DNA from 4 places in the Modestobacter sp. SYSU DS0290 genome. Region 2 is predicted to be linked to each of the others. Evidence: riboswitches for the same ligand, from Rfam matches in the RefSeq annotation. Region 2 holds a riboswitch; each other region holds the start of a gene.
What was found. Region 2 has a riboswitch for thiamine pyrophosphate ahead of thiM (hydroxyethylthiazole kinase). Riboswitches for the same ligand answer to the same signal wherever they lie in the genome.
Positions count from the first base shown of each region.

Region 1: another riboswitch for thiamine pyrophosphate. It lies ahead of thiC (phosphomethylpyrimidine synthase ThiC); the one in region 2 lies ahead of thiM (hydroxyethylthiazole kinase).
Region 3: another riboswitch for thiamine pyrophosphate. It lies ahead of ACI795_RS11015 (alcohol dehydrogenase catalytic domain-containing protein); the one in region 2 lies ahead of thiM (hydroxyethylthiazole kinase).
Region 4: another riboswitch for thiamine pyrophosphate. It lies ahead of ACI795_RS05025 (purine-cytosine permease family protein); the one in region 2 lies ahead of thiM (hydroxyethylthiazole kinase).

Region 1 covers NZ_JBJHAI010000005.1:41,237-45,437, forward strand. Annotated here, with positions in the region: gene ACI795_RS06665 (AAA family ATPase) at 1-523, opposite strand, end outside; gene ACI795_RS06670 (hypothetical protein) at 557-826, opposite strand; gene ACI795_RS06675 (M18 family aminopeptidase) at 976-2,259, shown strand; TPP riboswitch at 2,304-2,417, shown strand; gene thiC (phosphomethylpyrimidine synthase ThiC) at 2,411-4,201, shown strand, end outside.
Region 2 covers NZ_JBJHAI010000005.1:168,955-173,155, forward strand. Annotated here, with positions in the region: gene ACI795_RS07240 (LamG-like jellyroll fold domain-containing protein) at 1-254, opposite strand, end outside; gene ACI795_RS07245 (hypothetical protein) at 278-823, opposite strand; gene ACI795_RS07250 (GNAT family N-acetyltransferase) at 1,068-1,520, opposite strand; TPP riboswitch at 1,579-1,671, shown strand; gene thiM (hydroxyethylthiazole kinase) at 1,663-2,457, shown strand; gene thiE (thiamine phosphate synthase) at 2,457-3,116, shown strand; gene thiD (bifunctional hydroxymethylpyrimidine kinase/phosphomethylpyrimidine kinase) at 3,113-3,931, shown strand; gene ACI795_RS07270 (tetratricopeptide repeat protein) at 3,957-4,201, opposite strand, start outside.
Region 3 covers NZ_JBJHAI010000010.1:126,015-130,215, forward strand. Annotated here, with positions in the region: gene ACI795_RS11000 (acetyl-CoA C-acetyltransferase) at 1-528, opposite strand, end outside; gene ACI795_RS11005 (SDR family NAD(P)-dependent oxidoreductase) at 656-1,441, opposite strand; gene ACI795_RS11010 (hypothetical protein) at 1,661-1,870, shown strand; TPP riboswitch at 1,875-1,983, shown strand; gene ACI795_RS11015 (alcohol dehydrogenase catalytic domain-containing protein) at 1,974-2,984, shown strand; gene ACI795_RS11020 (MFS transporter) at 3,016-4,201, shown strand, end outside.
Region 4 covers NZ_JBJHAI010000003.1:114,156-118,356, reverse strand. Annotated here, with positions in the region: gene ACI795_RS05045 (DUF6297 family protein) at 1-145, opposite strand, end outside; gene ACI795_RS05040 (ABC transporter ATP-binding protein) at 149-832, opposite strand; gene ACI795_RS05035 (TenA family protein) at 834-1,466, opposite strand; gene ACI795_RS05030 (thiaminase II/PqqC family protein) at 1,463-2,077, opposite strand; TPP riboswitch at 2,187-2,298, shown strand; gene ACI795_RS05025 (purine-cytosine permease family protein) at 2,292-3,626, shown strand; gene thiE (thiamine phosphate synthase) at 3,623-4,201, shown strand, end outside.

The DNA.
Region 1 (4,201 bases), 130 kb from region 2:
GCACGACCAGCGGTGGCGTCTCCGCGCGGATGGTGCCCAGCTCGGGCACCGAGATGGTGAAGTCGCTGAGCACCTCGAGCAGGAAGGCCTCGAACTCGTCGTCGGCCCGGTCGACCTCGTCGACGAGCAGCACCGACGGGGAGCCCTCCAGCGCCTGCAGCAGCGGGCGGGCCAGCAGGAACCGCCGGTCGTAGAGCCCGGCCTCCAGCTGCTCGGTGTCACCGGTCGCGTGCGCGGCCTCGGCGGCCCGCAGGTGCAGCAGCTGCCGGCCGAAGTCCCAGTCGTAGAGGGCGTGGCTGGCCTCCAGCCCCTCGTAGCACTGCAGCCGGTACAGCGGGCGGCCGGTGACCTCGGCCAGCGCCCGGGCCAGCGCGGTCTTGCCGACGCCGGCCTCGCCCTCCAGGAACAGCGGGCGGTGCATGACCAGCGCCAGGTACGCCGCCGTCGCCAGGCCCTCGTCCGGCAGGTACCCGGTCGACTCGAGGGCGTCGGCGAGCGCGGCGGGGTCGGTGGGCTGCGTCACGCTGCGCAGCATCTCACCGCGGACGGCGGCTGGTCACTCCTCGGCCATCGCCGGCAGGTAGTCCTCGTAGCTGGCGATCACGTCCTCCAGCTCGACGACGTCGGGGAAGTCGGCGACGTCCTGGTGCCGGCGGAGGAACCGGACCGTGCGCAGCACGACGTCCTCCTCGTCGTCGGTGCCCAGCCGGTCGAGCACCTCGGGGGTGAGCTTGAACCAGGTGGTCACGTCCTCGGCCTCGGTGGCCTGCACCACCACGTACTCGTGCTCGCCCTGGCCCTGGATCTCGATGTCGTCGTCCGCCACGGCAGTGGCTCTACCCGCCCCCGCTCGGCGAAACGCAGGCCAGGCGGGTGGCCCCCCAGGTCCGCCGGCACTGGGCCGGGCTCGCGGCGTCCACCTGGTCGAGGGTGGGCGCCGGCACCGACCCCGGTCTCCCGGGGCACGATGGGCGCATGCCGGAGACCCCGACCGACGACCTCGCCCTCGGCGACGACCTGCGCGCCTTCATCGACGCCTCCCCCTCCCCGGGGCACGCGGTGGCCGAGATGGCCCGCCGCCTGGTCGAGGCCGGGTTCACCGAGCTGGTCGAGACCGACGCCTGGGAGTTGGCGCCGGGCGGGGAGCACTTCGTCGTCCGGCACGGCAGCCTGATCGCCTTCCGGGTGGGCAGCGCGCCGTCCGCCGAGGCCGGGCTGCGGCTGGTCGGGGCGCACACCGACTCCCCCACGTTCAAGGTGCGCCCGCACTCCGACGTCCGGCAGGCCGGCTACCGGCTGGTCGGCGTCGAGCCCTACGGCGGCGGGCTGTGGCACACCTGGCTGGACCGCGAGCTGACCGTGGCCGGCAGGGTCGCGCTGCGCGGAGGGACGACGGCGCTGGTCCGGCTGCCCGGGGCGCCGCTGCGGCTGCCGTCCCTGGCGATCCACCTCGACCGCAGCGTCCGCGACGGGCTGACGCTGGATCCCCAGCGCGAACTGGTGCCGGTCTGGTCGAACGACCTCGACTACCCCGACCTGCTGGAGTGGCTCGCCACCGAGCTCAGCGCCGACCCGCTCGACGTCGTCGGGCACGACCTGGTGCTCGCCGACACCCAGCCGGCCGGGGTCACCGGCGCCGACGGCACCTGGATCGCCGCACCCCGGCTGGACAACGAGGCGAGCTGCCACGCCGGCGTGACGGCGCTGATCGCCGCGACCGGCGGCCCGCGCACCCAGCTGTTCGTCGCCAACGACCACGAGGAGGTCGGCAGCGGCTCGATGTCCGGGGCACGCGGCAGCTTCCTGGAGGACGTCGTGACCCGGCTGGTGGCCCTCACCGACGGCGGCGACGTCCAGGCGCTGCCCCGGGCGCTGGCCCGGTCGCGGCTGGTGTCGGCGGACATGGCGCACGCGGTGCACCCGACCCGGTCCGACCGGCACGAGCCGGCGCACGCCCCCGTGCTCGGCGGTGGCCCGGTGCTGAAGCTGAACGCCAACCAGGCCTACGCCACCGATGCAGCCTCCAGCGGGTGGTTCGCCGAGCGGTGCGCCGGGGCCGGGGTGCCGGTGCAGCACTTCGTCTCCCGGGCCGACCTGCCGTGCGGCTCGACGATCGGCCCGCTGACCGCGACCCGGCTGGGCATCCCCACGGTGGACGTCGGCGCCCCGATGCTCGCCATGCACTCGGCGCGGGAGCTGGCCAGCGCCCGCGACGTCCCGCTGATGGTGGCTGCGCTGACCGCCTGCTTCACCGACTGAGCCGCACTGCTGCTGGTGCTGGGCAGCAGCGCGGCCCTAGGGTGACCACGACCCGCGGGAGCCTCACGAACCGAGGCTGAGAGGGCGGCAGGACCGGCCGCTGACCGTTCGTACCTGATCCGGTTCGCACCGGCGTAGGGAGGAACCCCTGATGACTGCTGCCCCCAGCCCGTCCGAGGCCGAGAACGGCGCGTTCCCCGGCTCCCGCAAGACGTACCTCGCCGGCAGTCGCCCGGATCTGCGGGTGCCGATGCGGGAGGTCCAGCTCACCACCGGCGACAGCGTCGTCCTCTACGACACCTCCGGGCCGTACACGGACCCCGCCGTCGTGACCGACGTCCGCCGGGGCCTGCCCCGGCTGCGCGCGACCTGGATCGGCGAGCGCGGTGACACCGAGGCGTACACCGGCCGCCCCGTGCAGCCGGTGGACGACGGCCGCCGCGCCGACGACGGGCGCGACCTGGACAGCGTCTTCGCCACGGCCCACCAGCCGCGGCGAGCGCTGCCCGGACGCACGGTGACCCAGCTGGCGTACGCCCGCCGGGGCGAGGTGACCGCCGAGATGGAGTTCGTGGCGCTGCGCGAGGGCGTCCCCGTCGAGCACGTCCGCAGCGAGATCGCGCGCGGCCGCGCCGTCCTGCCGGCCAACGTGAACCACCCGGAGTCCGAGCCGATGGCGATCGGCCGCAACCTCCTGGTCAAGATCAACGCCAACATCGGCAACAGCGCGGTCGCCTCCTCCATCGAGGAGGAGGTCGCGAAGATGACCTGGGCGACCCGGTGGGGCGCGGACACGGTCATGGACCTCTCCACCGGCCGGAACATCCACACCACCCGCGAGTGGATCATCCGCAACAGCGCCGTCCCGATCGGGACGGTGCCGATCTACCAGGCGCTGGAGAAGGTGAACGGCAAGGCCGAGGACCTGTCCTGGGAGATCTACCGGGACACCCTGGTCGAGCAGTTCGAGCAGGGCGTCGACTACGTGACCGTGCACGCCGGGGTGCTGCTGCGGTACGTGCCGCTGGCCGCCGGGCGCAAGACCGGGATCGTGTCCCGCGGCGGGTCGATCATGGCGGCGTGGTGCCTGGCGCACCACGAGGAGAACTTCCTCTACACGCACTTCCGCGAGATGTGCGAGCTGATGGCCGCCTACGACGTGACGTTCTCCCTCGGCGACGGGCTGCGCCCCGGCTGCATCGCCGACGCCAACGACGAGGCCCAGTTCAGCGAGCTGCGCACGCTCGGCGAGCTCACGAAGATCGCCTGGGAGCACGACGTGCAGGTGATGGTCGAGGGGCCGGGGCACGTCCCGATGCACAAGATCAAGGAGAACATGGACCTCCAGCTGGAGGTCTGCGACGAGGCGCCGTTCTACACCCTGGGCCCGCTGACCACCGATGTCGCGCCCGGCTACGACCACATCACCAGCGCGATCGGCGCGGCGATGATCGGCTGGTACGGGACGGCGATGCTCTGCTACGTCACGCCCAAGGAGCACCTCGGCCTGCCGGACCGGGACGACGTCAAGGACGGCGTCATCACCTACAAGATCGCCGCGCACGCCGCAGACCTGGCCAAGGGGCACCCCGGTGCCCAGGCCTGGGACGACGCACTGTCCGATGCCCGGTTCGAGTTCCGCTGGGAGGACCAGTTCAACCTCTCGCTCGACCCGACCACGGCCCGGGAGATGCACGACGAGACGCTGCCGGCGCCGGCGGCGAAGACGGCGCACTTCTGCTCGATGTGCGGACCGCACTTCTGCTCGATGCGGATCAGCCAGGACGTGCGCGCCTACGCCGCCCGGAAGGGGCTGGACGACGCGGAGGCGCTGCGGGCCGGGATGGCGGAGAAGTCCGCCCAGTTCCGCGACGAGGGCGGGCGGGTGTACCTGCCGGTGACCGAGCTGGCGCAGACGGTGGCACCAGGGGAGCCGACGCAC
Region 2 (4,201 bases):
CCCGGGATGTCGGGGTCGTCGACGAGCAGCACCTGCCCGGGCTGGACCGAGGCCACGTCCACCGGCCGGACCAGTGCCACGTCGCCGGGCTGCACGCCCGGTGCCATGGAGCCGGAGAGCACCACGGTGGACTGCCAGCCGGCCACGGCCGGCGCCACCGAGACGAGGACGAGCAGCACCAGGGTGCCCAGCACGGTGCGCGCCAGGACCGTGCCGGCGAGCGCCGTGCGGCTCTGCCGCCAGGTGGCGGTCACCGGCGTGACATCCGGGGAGGCACTCATCGGGACTGGGCCTCCCAGACGAAGGTCACCGTCGCCGACCCGCCCTGCACCCTGCCCGGGCTGTTGACCGGGAGGGTGTAGGTGATCTCGTAGGTCCGCTGGTCGCCGGCCGGGTCGCCCGACGTCGTCCAGTCGCCCCGGCCGTCGGCCCACCGGTCCGCGGGGAAGGCGGCCAGCGTTCCGTCGTACACCGACGCGTTCGAGCGGAAGCCCGCGCAGTCGGCGTACCCGCCGCCGGTGCCGATCCGGACCGTGAGCCTCAGGGCGTCGGCCAGGCCGTTGGAGTCCGAACGTCCGGTGACGTACATGCGGACGCTCGCCGGCACGGTGCCGGTGGAGGTCACCGTGATGCACCGGGTGCCGGTGCCTCCTCGCTTCAGGTCCGGGATCGTGAACATGGTGCCGCCGGCGTCGTCGGACAGGACCACTGTCCCGGTGCTCACGGTGGGCAGCGCGAGGGCGCCGGTGGTGACGGTGAACCCCGCGTAGGCCGACTGCCACACCAGGGCGGTGGCGAGCACCAGCGCACCGGCCGCGGACATGACCGCCCCCCGTCGCGTCGCGCGACGGCTGGGACGGCGGGGCGTCACCTTCGTCATGCCTGGCTCTCCGGGGCTCCGGGAGGACGGCCGCTCCGGTCACCCCCTGCGGGCCCGAGGCTAGGACCGGGGCGACCGGCGCCGGAAGACCACCCGTCACGGTGCCACTCCACTGGGTGACTGGTCGGGCGGCCATCGGGGCGGCCTGGTGACGCGGTGTCGGCCAGGCCGCCGACTCCACCCCTGCTCAGCCCGGCGCCGCCGGCAGCCGCATCGGCAGGTGCAGGATGCCGTCCTCGTCGTAGTCCGGACCCGACCGGCGGAAGCCGAAGCGCTCGTACCAGCTCTCCAGGTACGCCTGGGCGCCGATGTCGATCGTGCGACCGTCGCACAGCTCGATGCCGCGGCGGATCAGGTCGGCCGACAGCCCGCGGCCACGCGCGCCCACGGCAGTGGCCACCCGGCCGATGGCGCGGTCCTCACCGTTGTGCAGCACCCGGATCGTGGCCAGCACCGTGCCGTCGTCGGCGGCGAACCAGAGGTGCTCGGTGGTCGGCTCGGTGTCGCGGCCGTCGAGCTCCGGATAGGGGCAGGCCTGCTCGACGACGAAGACGTCGACCCGCAGCCGGAGGATCCCGTAGAGCTCGGCCGGTGTCAGCTCGGCGAACGGTGCCTGACGCAGGCGGGGTGTGGCGGTCACCGACCCATGGTCGCAAGCCGCTCCCCGCCGGGTGGCCGCGGTGCGGTGTTAGCGTCGCTGTCCTGACACGGGGTGTCCCGCCGGGACTGAGAACACACCCGTCGAACCTGCTCCAGTTCGCACTGGCGAAGGGATGTCACGCGTGGACGCCAGTTCCCTGCGCACCGCCCGCGAGGCGCTGCGCGACACCGCACCCCTGGTGCACTGCCTCACCAACACCGTGGTCCAGGCGATCACCGCCAACGCGCTGCTCGCCGTGGGCGCGGCCCCGGCGATGGTCGACGACCCGGCCGAGGCCGGCGAGTTCGCCGCCGTCGCCTCCGCGGTGCTGGTCAACGTCGGCACCGTCTCCCAGCGCACGGCCGACGCGATGCGCCTGGCCGCCCGGGCCGCGGGCGAGGCGGGCACTCCGTGGGTGCTCGACCCGGTCGCCGTCGGCGGACTCGGGTTCCGCACCGCGCTCGCCGCCGACCTGGTGGAGCTGCGACCCACCGTGGTCCGCGGCAACGCCTCCGAGGTGCTCGCCCTGGCCGGGGCCGGCGCGGGTGGCCGTGGGGTGGACAGCACCGCCGACCCGGACGACGCGGTGGAGGTCGCCGCGACGCTGGCCCGGCGCACCGGCGGCGTGGTCGCGGTCAGCGGGCCGGTGGACGTCGTCACCGACGGCGAGCGGACGCTGCGCGTCGGCGGTGGTTCGGCACTGCTCACCCGGACGACCGGCGCCGGCTGCGCCCTGGGGGCGCTCACCGCCGCCTACGTCGCCGCCACCGGCGACCCGCTGCTGGGCACCGTCGCCGCCCACGCGCACGTGGCGCTGGCCGCCGAGGTCGCCGCCGACCTCGCCGACGGGCCGGGCACCTTCGCCCCGCAGTGGCTGGACGCCCTCGACGCCATCGACGGCGAGGCGCTCAGCCGCGCCGACGTCCGCACCGCCTGATGCGGCGGGCGTTCGACCCCACCCTCTACCTGGTCACCGACACGCTGCTCTGCGCGCCGCGGTCGGTGCCGGAGGTGGTGGCGGCCGCGGTCGCCGGCGGGGTGACCGCGGTGCAGGTGCGGGACAAGACCGCGAGCCGGCGCGACCTGCTGGCGCTCACCCGCGCGGTGCAGCAGGTCCTCCCGCCGGAGGTGGCGCTGGTGGTCAACGACGCCGTCGACGTGGCGCTGATCGCCGGCGCCGACGGGGTGCACGTCGGGCAGGACGACCTGCCGGCCACCGAGGTGCGGGCGTTGCTCGGCCCGGACGCCGTCCTCGGTGTCTCCGTGGGGGACGACGCCGACCTCACGGAGGTGCTCGCGCTGCCGCGGGGGACCGTGGACCTGGTCGGGCTGAGCCCGGTGTGGGCCACCCCGACCAAGCCCGACGCCGGCACCGGGCTCGGGCTGGCCGGCACCCGCGCACTCGCCGCCCGGGCGCACGCCGGCGGGGTGGCCGCCGTCGCGATCGGTGGCATCTCCGCCGCGAACGCCGCCCAGGTCGCCGCCACCGGGGTCGACGGGGTCTGTGTCGTCTCCGAGATCTGCGCCGCCGCCGACCCCGCGGCCGCCGCCCACGCACTGCGCACCACCCTGACCCGGGAGCTGATCGACCGATGACCGCCGCCGTCGCCCTCACCGTCGCCGGCTCCGACCCCAGCGGCGGGGCCGGCATCCAGGCCGATCTGAAGACCTTCAGCGCGCTGGGCACCTACGGCACCGCGGTGCTCACCGCGCTCACCGCGCAGAACACCCGCGGCGTCACCGGCGTGCACGGCGTCCCGGCGGAGTTCGTCGGGGAGCAGCTGCGCACCCTGTTCGCCGACGTGACGGTGCACGCCACCAAGCTCGGCATGCTCGGCACCGCGGAGGTGGTCCGCGAGGTGGCCGCCGCGCTGGCCGAGCGGCCGGGCGGTCCGGTGGTCTGCGACCCGGTGATGGTGGCGACCAGCGGGGACCGGCTGATCTCGGAGGAGGCGGTCGCCGCCGTGCGCACCGACCTGCTGCCGGTCAGCGACCTGATCACCCCGAACGTGCCGGAGGCCGCGGCGCTGCTGGACGTCGCGCCGGCCACCACGGTGGACGAGCTGCCGGAGCAGGCACGGGCGCTGCTGGCGCTGGGCCCGGCCGCGGTGCTACTCAAGGGTGGGCACCTGGGCGGGGACGAGAGCGTCGACGTGCTGGTCACCGCCGACCGCGTGGTCGAGACCCGGCGCCCGCGGGTGGTGACGACGTCGACCCACGGCACCGGCTGCACGCTCTCCTCGGCGCTGGCAGCGCTGGCCGCCCAGGAGCGGCAGGCGGGACGGCCGGTGGACTGGGCGCCCCTGGTCGACCGGGCCCGGGACTACCTGCAGGCCGCGCTGACCGCGGGGGAGACGCTCGGAGTCGGCTCCGGGCACGGCCCGGTGCACCACTTCGCCGGCTGGTGGTGAGCCTGCCGGTGGCGGACCGGGGGACTCAGCCCTCCGCGTCCAGCAGCTGACGCAGCACCCGGGCGGCCAGCTGGTCGCCCCCCTCGGCGCCGCGCAGCAGCTGCTCGATCGCACCGTCGACGTCGCCCTGGTCCAGCAGCAGGACCCCGAGGTCGTGGTGGCAGTGCAGGTCACCGCCGTCGATGCCGGCCCGGTAGGCGGCCGCGGCGGCGACCGGGTGGTCGAACTCCTCGGCGAGCAGGGTGCCCAGCGGGCGCCAGCTCTCCTCCT
Region 3 (4,201 bases), on a different contig from region 2:
CCGGTCGATGCCGTGCTCGCGGCGCACGTTCTCCGCGGTCTCCAGCATGCCACCGGGCACCGGGTGGTCGACGCCGCCGGCGGTCTCGCGGGCGCGGGCGAGGCGGTCGTGCAGCATCACGCCGTCACCCTTGGCGCCGGTGCGCAGCCCGAGTGCGTAGTGCTCGACGTTGCTCATCGACTCCACGCCGCCGGCGATCACCACCTTCCCGGCGCCGGAGGCCACCTGCATGGCCGCGTAGATGACCGCCTGCAGCCCGGACCCGCAGCGCCGGTCGATCTGCAGCCCCGGCACCTGGACCCCCAGCCCCGCGTCGAGCGCGGCGATGCGGCCGATGGCGGGGTTCTCACCGCTGGGGTTGCAGTGGCCGAGCACGACGTCGTCGACCTCGCCCTCGGCCAAGCCGGTCCGCTCGGCGATGGCCCGCAGCGCGGTGGCGGCGAGCTGGTTGGCGCTCAGGCCGGCGAAGACGCCGCCCATGCGGCCGACGGGCGTGCGCACCGGGGAACAGATGACGACGTCGTCCATGCACTCACTGTGCCAGCCCACCCCCGTGCCGGCGCTGCGTCGGCCTCCGCTCAGCGGAAGCCCGGACCGGACGACGCCCGTCCCGGCGGACCGGGAGGGGCGCCGTGCGGAGCGGTCGGGCGGGAGGTCAGTCGCGCGGCTTGGCCATCGCCTCGTGCGCGGAGGTCTTGAAGGCATCCGGCAGGACCTTGTTCATCGCGCCCTGCGCCTTGGTCATCAGCGAGGCGGCGACGACCTGCTTCTCGCCCTTCATCATCGCCTCGAAGCCCTGCTCGGCGACCTCGGCGGCGCCGTCCTTGGGGCCCTTGCCCATGGCGGTGTCCTCCAGGTCGGCCCGCCGGAAGAAGTCGGTGTCCGTCGGGCCGGGCATCAGCGAGGTGATGGTGACGGCGGAGTCCTTGAGCTCCTGCTGCACGGCCTCGGTCAGCGACTGGACGAAGGACTTCGAGGCGTTGTACACCGGCTGGTAGGCCCCGGGCATGGTGGCGGCGATCGAGGAGGTCACCAACACCCGGCCCTCGTTGCGGCCGGTCATCTCCACCAGCACCAGCTTCAGCAGGGCGGCGGTGGAGACGACGTTGAGCTGCATGACCTCGAGGTCGTCGGCCCAGTCGGTGTCGACGAAGGCGCCGCCGCGACCGACGCCGGCGTTGAGCGCGGCGGCGTGCAGCGGCCGCCCGAGGCCCTGGACCCGGGTCCACAGCTGCTCGATGCCCTCCGGGGTGCGGAGGTCCGCCTGGACGGGGATCACCTCGGTGCCCTCGGCGCGCACCTTCGCCGCAGCGGTGTCGATGGTGTGGTCCTCGGCGTTCACCACGACGTCGTAGCCGTGCTGGGCGAACTGCTTGGCGAGCTCCAGCCCGATGCCGCTGGAGGCACCGGTGACCAGGGCGAGCGGCTTGGTCTCAGTCATGGGCGTGCGGATACCCCGGCCCGGTGGAACGGAACCGTGCGCCGGGCAGGCCAGCTCGTCGGCTCAGGTCAGCAGTGCCCGATGCACGACCCGTGCAGCTCATCGGTCGCCAGCGCGTCCAGTGCCGAGCCCGACCGCACCGCGAGCGGACACTCCGGGTCATCGGCAGGGAGTCCGGCCACCACGTTCGGCGGCAGGGGCGCCCGGCAGACTGCGCGGGTGACCGAAGCGACGACCCCGGTGATCTGCTCGGGCAAGGGCTGCACCCACCCCGCCCGCTGGCGGCTGGTCTGGAACAACCCGAAGCTGCACACGCCGGACCGGGAGAAGGTCTGGACGGCGTGCGACGACCACCGCGAGCCGCTCTCGCACCACCTGGCGATCCGCTCGTTCCTGCGCCGCGTCGAGCCCTTCGGGCACGCCGGGTAGGTTCTGCGCTGCACACGGGAGCCCGGGCGCGGGCTGAGACGGCGGACGATCCCCGCCGACCGTCCAACCTGATCCGGTTCGTACCGGCGGAGGGAGCTGCCCGATGCTCGCTGCCCGTTTCCACGCGGCACACCAGCCACTGGCCCTGGACGACGTCCCGGTGCCCGAGCCCGGCCCGGACGAGGTGCGCGTGCGCATCGGCGCCGCCGGGGTCTGCGGCACCGAACTGCACTTCACCGACGGGCTGTACGCGCCGGCGAAGACCCCGATGACGCTGGGCCACGAGGCCGCCGGCACGGTCGAGGCGGTCGGCTCCGCGGTCACCGGGTGGGCCCCGGGCGACCGGGTGGCCGTCTACTACTACCTCTTCTGCGGCGCGTGCCGCTGGTGCCTGCGCGGCCGGCAGAACCTCTGCCTGGCACCCCGGGGCGTGCTCGCCTTCGCCGCCGACGGCGCCTTCGCCGAGCAGCTCGTCGTCCCGGCGCACTGCCTGGTGCGGCTGCCCGACGAGCTGTCGTTCGCGGCGGCCGCGCCGCTGTGCTGCGCCGGCACGACCGCGGTGCACGCGCTGACCGAGGCCGCCGTCGAGCCGGGCGATCTGCTGGTGGTCATGGGCAGCGGTGGAGTGGGGCTGGCCGCGGTGCAGGAGGCCCGGCGCCGGGGCGCCACCGTCGTCGCGGTCAGCCGGGACGACGCCCGCCGCGCCGCCGCCCGCGCGGCCGGGGCGACGGCAGCGGTCTCCCCCGCCGACCTGGCCGACACCGTGACCCGGCTCTCCGGGGGCCAGGGCGCCGACGTCGTCGTGGAGCTGGCCGGCGTGACCGCCACGCTGGAGCTGTCCACCGCGGTGCTGGGCCGGCGCGGCCGGCTGGTCCTGGTCGGCTACAGCGCCGACTCCCTCACCGTGAGCCCGCTGGCGATGGTCGTGGCCGAGCAGCGGGTGCTCTCCAGCGTGGGCAACACCCTGGCCGAACTGGAGCAGGCGGTGGCCCTGGCCGCGGCCGGCCAGCTCGCTCCCCCGGTGGCCGGCACGCTGCCGTTGAGCCAGGTCAACGACGCGCTGGAGCGGCTGCGCGCCGGCGACGTCGCCGGCCGGCTGGTGCTCACGCCATAACGGTCGGGGGGCCGTGTCAGGATCGCTCCTCGTGCGACGCCACCGCGGGGAGACCGCACTGCCCCGCGAGGTCGGCGTCCTCGCCATCGTCGCCTTCGTCGTCGCGCTGGGCTTCGGCGTGGTCGCGCCGGCGATCCCGCTGTTCGCCCGGTCCTACGGGGTGGGGACGACGGCGGTCGGCTTCGCGATCAGCGCGTTCGCCTTCTTCCGGTTCGTCTCCGCGTTCGCCGGTGGCTCGCTGGTCGAGCGGATCGGCGAGCGGGTGGTGCTGGCGGCCGGGCTGCTGATCGTCGCGGTCACCACCGGCGCGGCCGGGCTCGCCGGCAGCTACCCGGTGTTCGTCGCGCTGCGCGCGGCCGGCGGGGTGGGCAGCGCGATGTTCACCGTGGCCGCGCTGTCGCTGCTGCTGCGCACCGCCCCGCCCGCCCAGCGCGGCCGGGCCGCGGCCACCTACCAGGGCGGCTTCATCCTCGGCGGCATCGCCGGTCCGGGCGCCGGCGGCTTCCTCGCCGAGGTCTCCCCACGGCTGCCGTTCTTCGTCTACGCCGGCTTCCTGCTGGTCGCCGGGGCGGTCGCGCTGGTCCTGCTGCGGACCCCCACGCGACCGGCAGTCGAGGTGCCGGCCGCGCCGGTGGCCTCCGGCGTCGACCAGGGCGGCGGAGCCGACACGGCGGCCGCCCCCGGCGTGGAGGCGCCCAGCGGAGGCCTCCGGGCGGCGCTGCGCTCGCGGGCCTACCTGGCCGCGCTGGTGGCCAACCTCGGCGTGGGCTGGGTGCTGTTCGGGGTGCGCAACTCGCTGGTGCCGCTGTACGTGACCGAGGAGCTCGGCAAGACGGTCGCCTGGGCCGGTGCCGGGCTGCTGGCCGGGTCGGTGGCCCAGGCGGTCGGCCTGCTGCGCGCCGGGGCGCTCGCCGACCGCTGGGGCCGCCGCCCTTCGCTGGTCCTCGGCTCGGCCCTGGCCACCGCGTCGCTCGCCGTGCTGGTGCTGCCGCCGGCGACGGGTGCGTTCCTGCTCTCCATGGCCAGCTTCGGCCTGGCCGCCTCGCTGCTGGCCAGCGTGCCGGCCGCGGTGGTGGGCGATGTGAGCCCGGCCCGCAGCGGGCAGGTGGTCGCGGTGTTCCAGATGGTCGCCGACCTGGGGGCGGTCTGCGGGCCGCTGGTCGCCGGCTGGCTGACCGACGCCCTCTCCTACCAGTGGGCCTTCGGGGTGAGCACCG
Region 4 (4,201 bases), on a different contig from region 2:
GCGAGGTCAGCCAGCCGACGACGTCGCCGACCAGGGTCGCCCAGCTGGTGTCGGCCCGCGCCGCGGCCGCCCGCCGGGTGACCCGGCGGACGGCGGCGCCGCTGAGCCCCGCGGTCCCGGCGACGACGGCGACGACGGCGGTCAACGCTCAGCCCTCGGACAGCGCGGCGACGGCGTCGTCCGGGGAGACCAGCGGGCACTCCTCGTCGTCGACGACCAGCACGGCGTCGGCCAGGGTGCGGAGGAACTCCGGGTCGTGGCTGGCGAACACCACCGTGGCGCCGGCGGCGACGTCGTCGCGCAGCCGGGCGGCCAGCTGCCGGCGCATCCCGGTGTCCAGCCGGCGCTCGGGCTCGTCGAGCACCAGCAGCCGGGCCGGGCGCACCAGCGCCGCGGCCAGCGCGAGCCGCCGCCGCTGCCCGGAGGAGACCGCCGAGGGCAGCGCCTCGGCCCGCCCGGCCAGCCCAAACGCCTCGACCTCCCGGGCGACGACGTCCTCAGGGTCGGCCACGCCGTGCCCGCGGGCGGTCAGCAGCAGGTGTTCCACCCCGGTGAGCGCCGGGAAGAAGGCGTCCTCGTCCAGCACGGTGGCCACCTCGGCGCGGAAGGCCGCCGAGCGCTCGTCGACCGGTTCCCCGGCGTAGCGCACCGTGCCGCCCAGCGGCGGGAGCAGCCCGACCAGGGTCTGCAGCACGGTCGACTTGCCCGCGCCGTTCGGCCCCACCAGCCCCAGCGCGGTCCCGGGCGGCACCGTGACGCTGACCGGCGCGCAGACCGGCTCGCCCTCCGCGTAGCCGACGAGCAGCTCCTCGGCCGTCAGGAGCCCTGCCACCTCAGGCACCGCTCCACGCGGCGTCGAAGAAGCCGACCTCCAGCTCCATGGCCCGGCGGTGGGCGGCCCGCACCGCGGTGAGCCGGTCCTCGGACGCGTCGGCGCACAGCCGGTCGAGCAGCCGCTCCAGGGTGGCGGCCAGCTCCTCGAACTGCGGGGCGGCGTAGGTGTCCACCCACTCCCGGTAGGGCCCGTGCGCCCGGTCGGCCAGCTGCTGGCCGAGGTGGGCGTACAGCCGCATGCACGGGGTCATCGCCGCGCAGGTCAGCGCCGGGTCCCCCCGCCCGGCGGCATCGAGGAGGAACTCCGTGTAGGCCGACGTCGCCGGTAGCGGCTGCACGTCGGCGAGGTCGATCCCCCACTGCTGCGCGTAACCGCCGTGCAGCCGCAGCTCCTCCTGCACCCCGGCCCGCAGGTCGGCGAGCACCGCGGTCACCCCGGGGTCACCGCTGCTCTCCGCACCCAGCCGGTAGGCGCGGGCGAAGGCGTCGAGGAAGAAGGCGTCCTGGGCCACGTACCCGGCGAACCGCTCCCGGGGCAGCGTGCCGTCGGCGATGCCCTGCACGAACGGGTGCGCCAGCGCAGCCGCGGCCAGATCGGCGTCGGCGGCCCACAGCTCCGCGGCGACGCTCACGCCGCGGCCCCCGCCGCCTCCATCGCCATGTCCCAGAAGGCGATCTCCGCGGTGACCACCTCGGCGAACACCGCCTCCGCGTCGGCGGCGGCCGCCGGGAACGCGTCGGCGGCCGCGGCGAGCCCGGCCACGTACCCGGCGAAGCCCGGCGCGGTCCAGTGCTCGACGAACTCCCGGTACTGCGGTGCGCCGGGGAGCGCGCCGGACCAGGCGTCGAGGTAGGTGCGCTCGATCGTCCACAGCGCGGTGAGGCCGGTCGGGACGTCGGCGCCGTCGAGCCGGGCCAGCAGCTCGGCGTAGGCGGTGGTGGCCGACCGTGTCGGCGCCTCCAGGTCCAGGCCGCGGGCTCCGGCCAGCTGCTCGAACCAGGCCAGCTCCTCGACCAGCGCGACCAGGCCCCCGGCCAGCACCGCCTGCGCCGGGCGGGGCGCGCGGGCCAGCAACCGGGCCTGGAAGCGCAGCAGGTCGGCCACGAACCGGGCGTCCTGCACCAGCCAGGTGTCGAAGGCCGCGACCGGCACGGTCCCCTCGCGCACCCCGGTCAGGAACGGGTGCGCGGTGGCAGCCCGCCAGGCGATGGGGGAACGGGACAGCAGCTCGTCGACCGGCACGGGCGGGACTCTAGCCAGACCGGCCCCCGGCAGCCGAGTTCCGGACGGCGGGGTTCCCCGGCGGCGGGTCCGCGCGCCCCGGTGGCCTAGGGTGACGGGCGTCATGGCCGATGCCATGTGCGGGAGCTCGGGCGGAACCGGGCTGAGAGGGCGGCTGAGCGCCGCCGACCGCTGGAACCTGACCGGGTAATGCCGGCGTAGGGAGCGACACCTGATGAGCACCCCCACCCACCCGTCCCCCGTGGCCGGGGACGCCCCCCTCACCCTCACCGAGGCGCCCCCGCGCACCCTCGGCCTGCGCGACTCGCTGGGCCTGTGGGGCAACCTCGGGATCAGCCTGCTGCTGCCGGTCGCCGCGGTCTACGTGGTCCTGCCCGGTCGCTCGCTCGCGGTCACGATCGGCGCCATCGTCGTCGGCGCCGTCATCGGCGCGGCCCTGCTCGGCGCCACCGCCGCGGCCGGCGCCCGCGAGCAGGTGCCGGCCATGGTGCTGCTGCGCGGCCTGCTCGGCCGGCGCAGCTCCTACCTGCCCACCGCGCTGAACCTCGTGCAGTGCATCGGCTGGGCCACCTTCGAGATCGTGATCATCGCCGAGGCCGCCTCCCGGGTGCTCGACGCCCCGCGCTGGCCCTTCGTCCTCGGCGCCGGCGTGCTGGCCACCGCCATGGCGCTGCGGCCGCTGGGCGTCGTCCGGGTGCTCGCCCGCTACGCGGTGTGGGCGGCGCTCGCCGCGCTGGTCTACCTCTACGTGCAGGTGCTCCGCGAGCCGCTCCCCGAGCTCACCGAGGGCAGCGCCACCTCGTTCTGGACGGCGGCCGACATCGTCATCGCCCTGCCGGTCTCCTGGATCCCGCTGGCTGCCGACTACAGCCGGCACGTGCGCAGCAGCCGGGCCGCCGGCGTCGGCGCGAGCGTGGGGTACGGCATCGCCACCGTCGTGATGTTCACCCTCGGCGTGCTCGCGCTGGCCGCCTACGGCAGCGCCGGCCTGGACGTCGTCGACGCCCTGCTGGCCGTGCCGCTGGGCGCGCTGGCGGTGCTGCTGCTGGTCGTCGTCGAGCTGGACGAGGCGTTCGCGAACCTGTACTCGACGGCGGTCTCCGCGCAGAACGTCGTCGCCCGGGCCGACCGGCGGGTGCTCGTCCTGGTCGTCGGCGCGGTGGCCACCGTGCTGGCGCTGACCTTCGACATCGCCGCCTACGAGCCGTTCCTCTTCCTGATCGGCGCGGTGTTCGTGCCGCTGGCCGGGGTGTTCCTGGTGGCCTACTGGCTGCTCCCCCGCGGGGCCTGGGACACCTCCGACACGGCACCCGCCCGCCTGGAGCTGCTGCTGCCGTGGGTGGCGGGCTTCATCGCCTACCAGCTCACCCTGCCCACGTACTTCGCCGGCCCGGGAGCGAGCTGGACGGCGTGGTGGACCGCGCGGCAGACCGACCTGGGCATCGACCCGGCCAACGGCTGGTCGGCGTCGCTGGTCAGCCTGGCGGTGGCCGTGCTCCTCACCCTGGTCGTGCGGGCCCCGGCGCTGCTGCGGGGGCGCCGGTCGTGACCCTGGGCCGGCTGCACGTGCTCACCGACGCCCGCGGCGGGCCGGCGGCGCTGGCCGCGGTCGAGGCCGCCGTCGCCGCCGGGGCGCCGGTCGTGCAGGTCCGCGCCAAGGGCGGCACCGACCGGGAGCTGTACGAGTTCGCCCGCGCCGTCGTGGCGGTCTGCGCCCCAGCCGGGGCGACCTGCCTGGTCAACGACCGGGTGGACGTCGCCCTGGCGGTCGGCGCCGACGGGACCCACCTGGGCGCCGGTGACCTGCCGCTGGCCGCCGCCCGCCGGGTCGCCGGCCCCGGGCACCTGCTCGGCGGCACCTGCCGCGACCCGGACCTCGCCCGCCGGCTGGTCGCCGAGGGCGCCGACTACCTCGGCGTCGGCCCCGCCTGGCCGACGACGACCAAGACCGGGCTGCCCGACGCGCTCGGCCCGGCCGGCATCGCCGAGGTCGCCGCCGCCGTCGACGTCCCGGTGGTCGCCATCGGCGGGGTCACCGCCGCGCGGGTGCCGGAGCTGCTGGCCGCCGGCGCCGCCGGGGTCGCCGTCGTGGGCGCGGTCTCCGCCGCCGCCGACCCGGCCGCC